Regions from separate parts of the Superficieibacter sp. HKU1 genome, predicted to be linked through region 3. Evidence: predicted binding sites of a transcription regulator. Region 3 holds the regulator's gene; each other region holds the start of a gene.
What was found. The regulator CRP, encoded in region 3, controls carbon source genes, mostly activating them, when cyclic AMP is high. The targets are predictions, from matches to a motif close to ATGTGANNNNNNTCACAT.
Positions count from the first base shown of each region.

Region 1: P0H77_RS21065 (YjcB family protein) is a predicted target of CRP. The motif match lies at 1,236-1,253, and genes of this name have one in related genera.
Region 2: serC (3-phosphoserine/phosphohydroxythreonine transaminase) is a predicted target of CRP. The motif match lies at 898-915, and genes of this name have one in related genera.

Region 1 is NZ_CP119754.1:4,420,262-4,424,369, forward strand. Features, by position in the region: gene P0H77_RS21060 (EAL domain-containing protein) at 1-553, opposite strand, end outside; gene P0H77_RS21065 (YjcB family protein) at 1,369-1,650, shown strand; gene ssb1 (single-stranded DNA-binding protein SSB1) at 1,717-2,259, opposite strand; gene uvrA (excinuclease ABC subunit UvrA) at 2,506-4,108, shown strand, end outside.
Region 2 is NZ_CP119754.1:1,803,710-1,807,817, forward strand. Features, by position in the region: gene ycaO (30S ribosomal protein S12 methylthiotransferase accessory factor YcaO) at 1-25, opposite strand, end outside; gene P0H77_RS08630 (DUF421 domain-containing protein) at 163-852, shown strand; gene serC (3-phosphoserine/phosphohydroxythreonine transaminase) at 1,034-2,122, shown strand; gene aroA (3-phosphoshikimate 1-carboxyvinyltransferase) at 2,190-3,473, shown strand; gene P0H77_RS08645 (M48 family metallopeptidase) at 3,615-4,108, shown strand, end outside.
Region 3 is NZ_CP119754.1:474,627-478,734, reverse strand. Features, by position in the region: gene P0H77_RS02240 (hydrolase) at 1-230, shown strand, start outside; gene P0H77_RS02235 (YheU family protein) at 232-450, shown strand; gene P0H77_RS02230 (phosphoribulokinase) at 477-1,346, shown strand; gene P0H77_RS02225 (OsmC family protein) at 1,533-1,937, opposite strand; gene crp (cAMP-activated global transcriptional regulator CRP) at 2,245-2,877, shown strand; gene P0H77_RS02215 (YccS/YhfK family putative transporter) at 2,920-4,108, shown strand, end outside.

The sequences.
Region 1 (4,108 bases), 930 kb from region 3:
AAAACGCATTAGTGACCGTATCGTATACTCCGTACGCCAGCGACTGATCTTCCGAGATAACTTCACTGTAGGACAGAGGATTAATAACAGCAACATAATTCCCGCGCTGCATATAGTTCATTTTATAACCAGGATAAAACGGAGTATCCCGGTAGTAGTAAATAAAGGTATCAGGCTTGCGCCAGTAATTCTGTCGCGGCATCTGATATGGCTGTGCTGGATGAAGAGAAGTCGAGCATAAAAAACGATCGCCTTCAGCGTAGATTAAATCATCAACGTATAGTCGGCCATGAACTATATTCAACATTTGTTGCTGATGCCGGACGCTGCAAATGTCACCGTGGAATTGCCCGGCGGCATCGCGTGCAAGATCGGCCTGACGAATTACTTTTTCCGTTTTATTGAGCGCAAGTCGGGCAAATGAGCGCAGCTGATCGCGTGTTTCTGAAACGGCTCTTAAATGAGCAAACCATAGCGCAAGCATCACCGGCAGTAAAACCACCATGATGATCCCGAGGACTCTCAGCACCTTGCGTTGCACGCTATGGTTCATTTCAGCCTAATATCCCTGCATTTTATGTGCCCGAGCTCCAAAATGGATACTTTGATAAAAGAAGTGATTACGTTGCATGAATCATACGACATTAGCAACCGACTTTTTATCGCAAAAACCTAATATTTAGTGATGACGATAATATTTTCCCGTAAGGCAAACTTAAAGTGGAGGTCACGTTTTTATTAAGGAGAGGCGAAAATGTACATTGCGTTGTTTAAAACAGGAGAAGCCAGGCTAAGGACTAAAGCCTGGTGTATAGTTCTGCATCAACTGGTTGATGAGTGCCCTTTTAAGCAGCATAAATGCTGAATTAAAGATACAACTTTTGGAGAATATTCTCTGACGTTAAGCTGCGTAATAATTAAGTATTAGTTAAATTATGAAAAAAATATACGCATCGTTGCACAGCATAAAAAATCGGGCAAAAAAATTCCCACACAATTAAAAAGCCTATGGTTAAAGGCGCGCAAAAAAGTTTACCTGACGCACAGCAATCCGTCTTGCGGGATTTTATAAAACAGTGAAAGAGCGGGACATGTTATTGACGCTTAATTCTTCACCATAACTGAATTGAGAAAACCCGATATCACTATAGCGGAGTTTCATCGCGACGTATGACATTTTTCTTGCTCCTCAGCACGCAAGAAGGCGGTTCTTTCTCTGGCGAATAAAACAGCAAATGTGATATAGTTCACAAATCCTGTGATACAGGAACGCCGTTTCATAAAAGTTTACCTGCCTGATGACAGTCTGCGCCTCCTGGCGGGGCTGCTGGCCGAAGGCATGTCTTTTTTCACTGAGGATAAGATTTCATGGCCACCATTACTACCAGCGTGGTGTTGCTGCGCTGGCCTCTGGTAAGCGCCGGGCTGATGTTTTTAGCCAGCACATTGAACATTCAGTTCCGCAAAGCGGACTATATTGGTTTGGCCGTCATCAGCACGCTGCTGGGTATGATTGCCGCCTGCTGGTTTGCGACCAACCTGCTGGGGATCACAATGGCAGATGTCTCTCTGATTTGGGGCAATGTAAAAAATGTGATGGTCGAAACGATGGGGCAAATGCCGCCGGAATGGCCAGTGGTCATGACCTGATGAGGGAACGTTCAACGCCATGAACGGACCAGCCCCGGTAAAGGAGCTGGTCAGGATATCGCGCGCTTAGAACGGAATATCGTCGTCAAAGTCCATCGGCGGTTCGTTAGACTGTGCCGGGGCGGACTGCTGCTGTTGCGGACGAGACTGTGCGCCGCCGCTGAACTGGTTGCCGCCCTGCGACTGCTGCTGTGGCTGTTGAGGCTGACCCCAACCGCCCTGCTGACCGCCGCCTGCCGGCGCGCCGCCACCCTGCGGACGTCCGCCCAGCATCTGCATTACGCCGCCAATCTGCGGGACGTTAATCTCGGTGGTATAGCGTTCCTGACCACTCTGATCGGTCCATTTGCGGGTACGTAGCTGCCCTTCAATATACACCTGAGAACCTTTACGCAGATATTCCCCGGCCACTTCCGCCAGTTTGCCGAACATCACCACGCGGTGCCATTCTGTCTGCTCTTTCGTCTCACCGGTCTGCTTATCACGCCAGGATTCGGAAGTAGCCAGCGTGAAGTTGGCAACTGCGCCACCACTCGGCAAGTAGCGTACTTCCGGGTCCTGCCCCAGATTACCGACGAGAATCACCTTATTTACGCCTCTACTGGCCATAATTGTGTCTCCTGAAAACGTTCTTAATGAGTGTAAACGCGCGATTGTAACATTACCAGACCACGCTTTGATACCTTGTGAAGTCGATTCCGATAAACAACTTCCTGATGACATTTTTGCACATCCGCATAGAAGTTGCATTCCAATACTGTATATTCATTCAGGTTAATTTGTGTCATAATTAGCCGTTTCAGTTGCAAAAACGCCGTTTGTCCTTCAAACAAATCAGGCTACCGGGAAAGGTGAATGGATAAGATAGAAGTTCGGGGCGCACGTACCCACAATCTAAAAAACATCAACCTCGTCATCCCTCGCGACAAACTGATTGTCGTCACCGGGCTTTCGGGTTCAGGCAAATCCTCTCTGGCTTTTGACACGTTATACGCTGAAGGGCAACGTCGCTACGTCGAGTCCCTCTCCGCCTATGCGCGTCAGTTCCTGTCACTGATGGAAAAGCCGGATGTCGATCATATTGAAGGATTATCGCCAGCGATTTCTATTGAACAGAAATCAACGTCGCATAACCCGCGTTCTACCGTGGGGACGATTACCGAGATCCACGATTACCTGCGTCTGCTATTTGCCCGCGTGGGCGAGCCGCGCTGTCCGGATCACGACGTGCCGCTGGCCGCGCAAACCGTCAGCCAGATGGTCGATAACGTGCTGTCACAGCCTGAGGAAAAGCGGCTGATGCTGCTCGCGCCCATCATTAAAGAGCGTAAGGGCGAGCATACTAAGACCCTGGAAAATCTTGCGAGCCAGGGATATATCCGCGCCAGGATTGACGGCGAGGTCTGCGATCTCTCCGATCCCCCTTCGCTGGAGCTGCAAAAAAAACACACCATTGAAGTCGTGATCGACCGCTTTAAGGTACGTGAAGATCTTGCGCAGCGTCTGGCTGAGTCTTTTGAGACCGCGCTGGAACTCTCCGGCGGGACGGCGATCGTTGCCGATATGGACGATCCAAAAGCGGAAGAACTGCTCTTCTCCGCCAACTTTGCCTGCCCGATTTGCGGCTACAGCATGCGCGAGCTTGAACCGCGCCTGTTCTCGTTTAATAACCCGGCAGGCGCGTGTCCAACCTGTGACGGGCTGGGCGTGCAGCAGTATTTCGATCCCGATCGCGTGCTGCAAAACCCGGAGCTGTCGCTGGCGGGCGGGGCGATCCGCGGCTGGGATCGCCGTAACTTTTACTATTTCCAGATGCTGCGCTCGCTGGCGGAGCATTACAAATTCGACGTCGATGCACCGTGGGGCAGCCTGAGCGCCAGCGTGCATAAGGTCATTCTCTTTGGTTCCGGTAAAGAATCAATTGAATTCAAATACATGAACGATCGCGGCGATACCTCCGTGCGTCGTCATCCGTTTGAAGGCGTGCTGCATAATATGGAGCGTCGCTATAAAGAGACCGAATCCAGCGCGGTGCGCGAGGAGCTGGCAAAGTACATCAGCAACCGTCCGTGCGCCACCTGTGAAGGAACGCGTCTGCGTCGCGAAGCGCGTCACGTGTTTGTTGAAAACACCGCGCTACCGACCATCTCTGATATGAGCATCGGTCATGCCATGGACTTCTTCACTAATCTGAAGCTGTCCGGCCAGCGGGCAAAAATCGCTGAGAAAGTGCTCAAAGAGATTGGCGATCGTCTGAAATTCCTGGTGAACGTCGGCCTGAACTACCTGACGCTTTCACGCTCGGCAGAAACGCTTTCCGGCGGTGAGGCGCAGCGTATTCGTCTGGCAAGCCAGATTGGCGCGGGCCTGGTGGGCGTGATGTACGTGCTGGATGAGCCCTCTATCGGCCTGCACCAGCGCGATAACGAACGTCTGCTGGGGACGCTGGTGCATTTGC
Region 2 (4,108 bases), 1.3 Mb from region 3:
TGCCGGGGATGAAGGTTTGAGTCATGACATTCACTTTTATCGTACGGAAAGCGCGCAATGATACGGGTTTTAGCTCACCGGCGCTATCTCCCGGACCGACGGCACGGAAATAAAAGTATTGGCTATGCTTATGGATAGTAACGTGCTGTTTGAGAATAAAAAATGAAAGCATTCGATCTTCAACGTATGGCGCTGGATAAAGTGCCGTTTGAGTTTCTTGGGGAAGTGGCGCTGCGCAGCGCGTACACCTTTGTACTGGTTTTCCTGTTTCTTAAGATAACCGGGCGACGCGGCGTGCGTCAGATGTCGCTGTTTGAAGTGTTGATCATCCTGACGTTAGGTTCAGCCGCAGGTGACGTGGCGTTTTATGATGACGTTCCCATGCTGCCGGTGCTGACGGTATTTATTACGCTGGCGGTTTTGTACCGGCTAGTGATGTGGCTGATGTCACACAGCGAAAAACTGGAGGATCTCCTGGAGGGTAAGCCCATCATCTTTATAGAGGAGGGGCAGCTGGCGTGGGACAAGGTAAATGGCGCTAACCTGACTGAATTTGAATTTTTCATGGAGCTCAGGATCAATAGCGTTGAGCAACTTGGGCAAATTAAGCTGGCAATAATGGAAACTAATGGCCAGATAAGCGTCTATTACTATCCAGATGATGAAGTAAAACCGGGGCTGTCAATTCTGCCGGCGGGGATTGAACGCTATACCACCGTGCCGGACGATGGTGAATATGCCTGTAATAAATGTAGTGCGGTATACGTGATGAAAGCGGGGGAGCATCAGCTTTGTCCCCGCTGCGCGCATCCGGAGTGGTCAAAGGCCAGCCGGGCAAAGCGGATCACCTGATAGCGGTTTTATCGGCCTTTATTCGTCAATACGATAGATTATATTGTGTGACAAAGGACACATTTTTACTCCGCGATTGATTACCCGTTGCGACACGTGTCACTGAATGGTAAAACCGATATCCACAGGAATAACGTATACCCATTGTGGTGGGTAGATCTAAGCAGCGTGGTGAGGGGAAATGACTCAGGTCTTCAATTTTAGTTCAGGTCCGGCGATGATACCGGAAGCAGTGCTTAAACTGGCGCAACAGGAACTGTGCGACTGGCATGGTCTGGGAACGTCGGTCATGGAAATTAGCCACCGTGGTAAGGAATTTATCCAGGTCGCTGAAGAAGCAGAAAAGGACTTCCGCGAGCTGCTGAACATCCCTTCAAACTACAAAGTGCTTTTCTGCCACGGTGGTGGGCGCGGTCAGTTTGCTGGCGTGCCGCTGAACCTGCTGGGTGCCAAAACCACCGCAGATTATGTTGATGCGGGCTACTGGGCGGCCAGCGCGATTAAAGAAGCGAACAAATACTGTACGCCAAACGTAATTGACGCCAAAGTGACGGTTGACGGACTGCGTGCAGTAAAACCGATGCGCGACTGGCAGCTTTCCGACAATGCAGCGTATGTGCACTACTGTCCTAACGAGACCATTGACGGTATCGCCATCGAAGAAACTCCCGATTTTGGTAACGACGTGGTGGTCGCTGCCGACTTCTCCTCGACGATCCTTTCCCGTCCGCTGGATGTCAGCCGCTTCGGCGTAATCTACGCTGGCGCGCAGAAAAATATCGGCCCGGCAGGGCTGACGCTGGTGATCGTACGTGAAGATCTGCTGGGCAAGGCGCATCAGGCCTGCCCGTCAATTCTTGACTACACCATCCTCAATGACAACGACTCCATGTTTAACACTCCGCCGACGTTCGCATGGTATTTGTCCGGCCTGGTCTTCAAATGGTTGAAAGAGCAGGGCGGCGTGGCGGCGATGGATAAGATCAACCAGCAAAAGGCCGATCTGCTGTATGGCACCATTGATCGCAGTGATTTCTACCGTAACGACGTGGCCAAAGCCAACCGTTCCCGTATGAACGTGCCGTTCCAGCTGGCAGACAGCGCGCTGGACAAACTCTTCCTGGAAGAGTCTCTGGCGGCTGGTCTGCATGCGCTGAAAGGACACCGCGTCGTTGGCGGCATGCGCGCCTCAATCTATAACGCGATGCCGTTGGCCGGTGTCAACGCATTGACCGAGTTTATGACCGACTTCGAACGTCGTCACGGTTAATCGCCCGTTTCATTCTTCCCCGTAGCCTGTCTGCGGGGCTTTATTTTGCTTCTGAGAGTTAAGCTTCATGGATTCCCTGACGTTACAACCCATCGCGCGCGTAGACGGTGTTATCAATCTGCCTGGATCAAAAAGTGTCTCTAACCGGGCGCTACTGCTGGCTGCATTAGCCCAGGGCACCACGGTGCTGACTAATTTGCTGGACAGCGATGACGTCCGTCATATGCTGAACGCCCTGAGTGCGTTAGGCATTCATTACACCCTTTCCGCCGATCGCACCCGCTGTGAAGTGACCGGCAATGCCGGCCCGCTGCAGGCTGAAGGCGAGCCCGAACTGTTCCTTGGTAACGCAGGCACCGCGATGCGGCCGCTGGCGGCGGCACTGTGCCTTGGCAATAACAATGTTGTCCTTACCGGCGAACCGCGCATGAAAGAGCGACCGATTGGTCATCTGGTCGATGCGCTTCGCCAGGGCGGGGCAGACATTACTTATCTTGAGCAAGAGAATTATCCGCCGCTGCGTCTGCGCGGAGGTTTTACCGGTGGCGATGTACACGTGGACGGTAGCGTCTCCAGCCAGTTCTTGACCGCGCTGCTAATGACCGCACCACTCGCCGCACAGGACACCATCATCACCATCAAAGGCGATCTGGTGTCAAAACCTTACATTGATATCACCCTGAAGTTGATGGAAACCTTTGGCGTTCAGATTGAAAACCAACGCTATCAGCGCTTCGTTGTGCGTGGTGGTCAAACGTATCGTTCTCCGGGTGAATTCCTCGTGGAAGGTGATGCTTCTTCAGCTTCATATTTCCTCGCCGCAGCGGCGATTAAAGGCGGTACCATCAAAGTGACCGGCATTGGTCGCCACAGCGTCCAGGGCGATATCCGTTTTGCCGACGTGCTGGAAAAAATGGGGGCGGTAATCGACTGGGGCGATGACTTTATCAGCTGTACCCATCGTGAATTGCACGCCATTGATATGGATATGAACCATATTCCCGATGCGGCGATGACCATTGCTACAGCCGCGCTCTTTGCTCACGGCACCACGACGCTGCGTAACATTTATAACTGGCGGGTGAAAGAGACCGATCGCCTGTTCGCGATGGCGACCGAACTGCGTAAAGTCGGTGCAGAAGTGGAAGAGGGTGAGGATTACATTCGCATCACTCCGCCCGCGCATTTGCAGTTTGCCGAAATCGGCACCTATAACGATCACCGAATGGCAATGTGTTTCTCGCTGGTGGCGCTGTCAGATACGCCGGTCACTATTCTCGATCCGAAATGCACCGCCAAGACCTTCCCTGACTACTTCGAACAACTGGCTCGCGTCAGCACTCCGCAATAAATATCCTCCCGAGCGCCGACGCCCCGTCGGCGCCATTGTGTCCGGTTACAAACTTTTTTGCTTTTACAGGTAATGCTATTTTCGTTGACGAATTTCATGTCGTTTTATGGCGATTGTTATAAATATCAACGGAAGATTACTATGAAAAATAAAAAAATATTGCTGGCGCTTACGCTATCAACGCTTATGCTGGCAGGCTGTAAAAACGGTGTCGATGGCAACATGCTTGCCAGCTCCGGCATGTCAGCTTACAAAGCGGCGACGCTTAGCGACGCGGATGCAAAATCCATTGCCAATCAGGGCTGTAAAGAGATGGACAGCGAGAATAAGCTGGCTGGCTCCTCCAGCAAATACAGCAAGCGTCTGGCCAAAATCGCCAAAGCGCTGGGTAACAATATCAACGGCACGCCGGTCAACTACAAAGTCTACATGACCAGTGACGTAAACGCCTGGGCCATGGCTAACGGCTGCGTCCGTGTTTACAGCGGCCTGATGGACATGATGACCGATAACGAAGTGGAAGCTGTGCTGGGTCATGAATTGGGTCACGTGGCGCTGGGGCACTCCCTCCAGGAAATGAAAGCAGCCTATGCCGTCGTGGCGGCGCGTGACGCTATTTCTGCCACCAGCGGCGT
Region 3 (4,108 bases):
TGCCGTTGCTCAATCAGATCGCCAAACCGACGCTGATCATCCATGCTAAAGACGATCCGTTTATGGATCATCACGTTATTCCCGATCCCGACACCTTACCGCCACAGGTAGAGTATCAGCTCACCGAGCATGGCGGGCACGTCGGATTTGTGGGCGGCACGCTGCGGCGTCCGCAAATGTGGCTGGAAAAACGCATTCCCGACTGGCTGACAACTTACCTCGGAGCCTAATATGATTATTCCCTGGCAGGATCTCGCGCCTGAAACCCTCGATAGCCTGATCGAAAGCTTTGTCTTGCGTGAAGGCACTGATTATGGTGAACATGAGCGTTCGCTCGAGCAAAAAGTCGCCGACGTTAAACATCAGCTTAAAACGGGCGATGCCGTGCTGGTGTGGTCTGAACTGCATGAGACGGTCAACATCATGCCTCGCAAGCAGTTCCGCGACTAATTTTACTGATTACTCAGGGAGTTGCTATGTCTGCCAAACATCCGGTGATTGCGGTAACGGGTTCCAGCGGTGCGGGAACCACTACCACCAGTCTCGCCTTCCGTAAGATTTTTTCCCAGCTCAACCTGCATGCGGCGGAAGTCGAAGGGGATAGTTTTCATCGCTATACCCGCCCGGAAATGGACATGGCGATCCGTAAGGCGCGCGATCTGGGTCGGCATATCAGCTATTTCGGCCCCGAAGCCAACGACTTTGGCCTGCTGGAACACACGTTTATTGAATATGGTCATTCCGGTACAGGCCAGGCGCGAAAGTATCTGCATACCTATGACGAAGCCGTGCCGTGGAACCAGATACCGGGCACGTTTACCCCATGGCAACCGCTGCCGGAACCGACCGACGTGCTGTTTTACGAGGGATTGCACGGCGGCGTGGTCACCCCGCAGCACGATGTCGCACGCCATGTCGATTTGCTGGTGGGCGTGGTGCCGATTGTTAACCTCGAATGGATCCAGAAGCTCATTCGCGATACCAGCGAACGCGGACACTCCCGCGAGGCGGTGATGGACTCGGTGGTGCGTTCAATGGAGGATTACATTAACTTCATTACGCCGCAGTTTTCGCGCACGCATATTAACTTTCAGCGGGTGCCGACCGTCGACACCTCCAACCCGTTCGCCGCGAAAGGCATCCCGTCGCTGGATGAAAGCTTTGTCGTTATTCATTTTCGCAATCTGGAAGGGATCGATTTCCCGTGGCTGCTGGCGATGCTTCAGGGATCGTTTATTTCCCATATCAATACCCTGGTGGTGCCCGGCGGAAAAATGGGGCTGGCGATGGAGCTGATTATGCTGCCGCTGGTGCAGCGGCTGATGGAAGGCAAAAAAATAGAATAACGAGAGGGCGTGCCCTTTGCCCGGCGGCGCTGCGCTTGCACGGGCCTGTGAATTGCGATTAACGTATTGATATTGATGGTTTTCGTAGGCCGGGTAAGGCGAAGCCGCCACCCGGCATAACAACGATGCGGTTGCCTGCGATACACCGCAAACGCGGGCAACATGGTAACACGGTGGACGTTAACCCTACCCTGCGACTACCTCATACGAATGGGTAATATTCACCGCTTTACCCAGCATCAACGCCACAGAGCAATATTTCTCCGCAGAAAGATCGACCGCGCGGGCGACGGCGCTCTCTTTCAGATCCTGCCCCGTAACCATAAAGTGCAAATTGATATGGGTAAATAAACGAGGGGCCTCTTCACGGCGTTCAGACGTCAGTTTAACCTCACAGTTTGTCACCGCCTGACGCCCTTTTTGCAGGATCGACACCACGTCGATTGCGCTGCATCCTCCCGCGGCCATCAGCACCATTTCCATCGGGCTGGGCGCTTTATCACCGGAGTTACCGTCCATCAAAATCTGGTGCCCGGAAGCCGACTCACCCAGAAACGTTAACCCTTCAACCCATTTCACTCGCGCTTGCATAATATCCACTCCAGTGTCGCCATTTTCTTCACAGATTACGCGCACATAACAATTCTCGCAACGGAAGGCGACCTGCGTCATGCTGAAGCGAGACACCAGGAGACAGGCGGCAAAAGCTATGCTAAAACAGACGGGATGCTACAGTGATACATTGACTTTGCGCATACATAGATGCAAAGGACATCAGATTAACGACTGCGGAGCATACCGACAGTCAACTTCCCGTCAGCGGGAAGAAAACGATTGCAACCCCGGAGGCAACGTCGTTTAGCCGCCGGAGATAGCTTATAACAGAGGATAACCGCGCATGGTGCTTGGCAAACCGCAAACAGACCCGACTCTCGAATGGTTCTTGTCTCATTGCCACATACATAAGTACCCTTCAAAGAGCACGCTGATTCACCAGGGTGAAAAAGCGGAGACGCTGTATTACATCGTCAAAGGCTCCGTGGCAGTGCTGATTAAAGACGAGGAAGGGAAAGAGATGATCCTTTCTTATCTCAACCAGGGCGATTTTATCGGTGAACTGGGCCTATTCGAAGAGGGCCAGGAACGTAGCGCCTGGGTGCGTGCAAAAACCGCCTGTGAAGTCGCGGAAATCTCCTACAAAAAATTCCGTCAGCTGATCCAGGTGAATCCGGATATCCTGATGCGCCTTTCCGCACAGATGGCACGCCGTTTACAGGTGACGTCCGAAAAAGTGGGCAACCTTGCTTTCCTCGACGTCACCGGTCGTATTGCGCAGACGCTGCTTAACCTGGCGAAACAGCCGGACGCCATGACCCACCCGGATGGTATGCAGATCAAAATCACCCGTCAGGAGATCGGCCAGATCGTCGGTTGCTCTCGTGAAACGGTGGGCCGCATCCTCAAAATGCTGGAAGACCAGAGCCTGATCTCCGCGCACGGTAAAACTATCGTCGTCTACGGCACTCGCTAAGCTCGACCCCGGCGCATTCACTGCAATGCGCCGATAAATTCTATGTGGCGCAGGCTTATCTATCACCCGGAAGTGAACTACGCACTACGTCAAACGCTGGTGTTGTGTTTGCCCGTGGCTACAGGTCTGATTATCGGCCACCTCCAGTACGGTCTGCTATTTTCCCTGGTTCCCGCCTGCTGCAATATTGCCGGTCTTGATACACCGCATAAGCGTTTTTTTAAACGTCTGATTATTGGCGGTTCGCTGTTTGCTGGCAGTAGCCTTGCCGTTCAGCTTCTGCTGGCGCAGGGTGCGCCGCTGCCGCTGGTCCTGACCGCGCTGGCGCTGATACTCGGCGTTACGGCGGAGATCAGCCCTCTTCATGCACGCCTGCTTCCCGCTTCGTTAATTGCCGCTATCTTCACCCTGAGCCTGGCGGGTTCAGTGCCGGTGTGGGAGCCAATGCTCCTGTATGCGACCGGTACGGTCTGGTATGGCCTGTTTAACTGGTTCTGGTTCTGGCTGTGGCGCGAACAGCCGCTGCGCGAATCGCTAAGCCTGCTTTACCGACAGCTGGCGGACTACTGCGAGACTAAATACAGCATGCTGACCCAGCACGCCGATCCGGAAAAAGCGCTGCCGCCATTGCTGGCGCGTCAGCAAAAAACGGTGGATCTCATTACCCAGTGCTATCAGCAGCTCTATATGTTGTCGGAGAAAAAGCATCATAACTACCGGCGGCTGCGCTGGATGTTCCAGATGGCGCTGGATTTACAGGAGCATATCTCCGTCAGCCTGCACCAGCCGGAAGAGGTGCAAAAGCTGGTGGAGCAAAGCCACGCGGAAGCGGTGATCCGCTGGAATGCGCAGACCGTGTCTGCTCGCCTGCGCGTGATGGCGGATGACATCCTTTATCACCACTATTCCGGGCGCTTCAATATGGAGAAACAAATTGGCGCGCTGGAGAAAATCGCCCGGCAGAATCCGGATAATCCCGTCGGCCAGTTTTGCGCCTGGCACTTTAGCCGCATCGCCCGCGTGCTGAAAACGCTGCGTCCGCTTTATCCGCGCGATTTAATGGCCGATCGTCAGCGTCGTCTGCCCTTGTGGTCGGCGCTCAAAAACTATTTATCACTGAAATCTCCCGCGCTGCGTACGTCGGCCCGTCTTAGCGTGATGCTCAGCATCGCCAGCCTGGCAGGAAGCGTGCTGCATCTGCCCAAGCCCTACTGGATCTTAATGACCATTA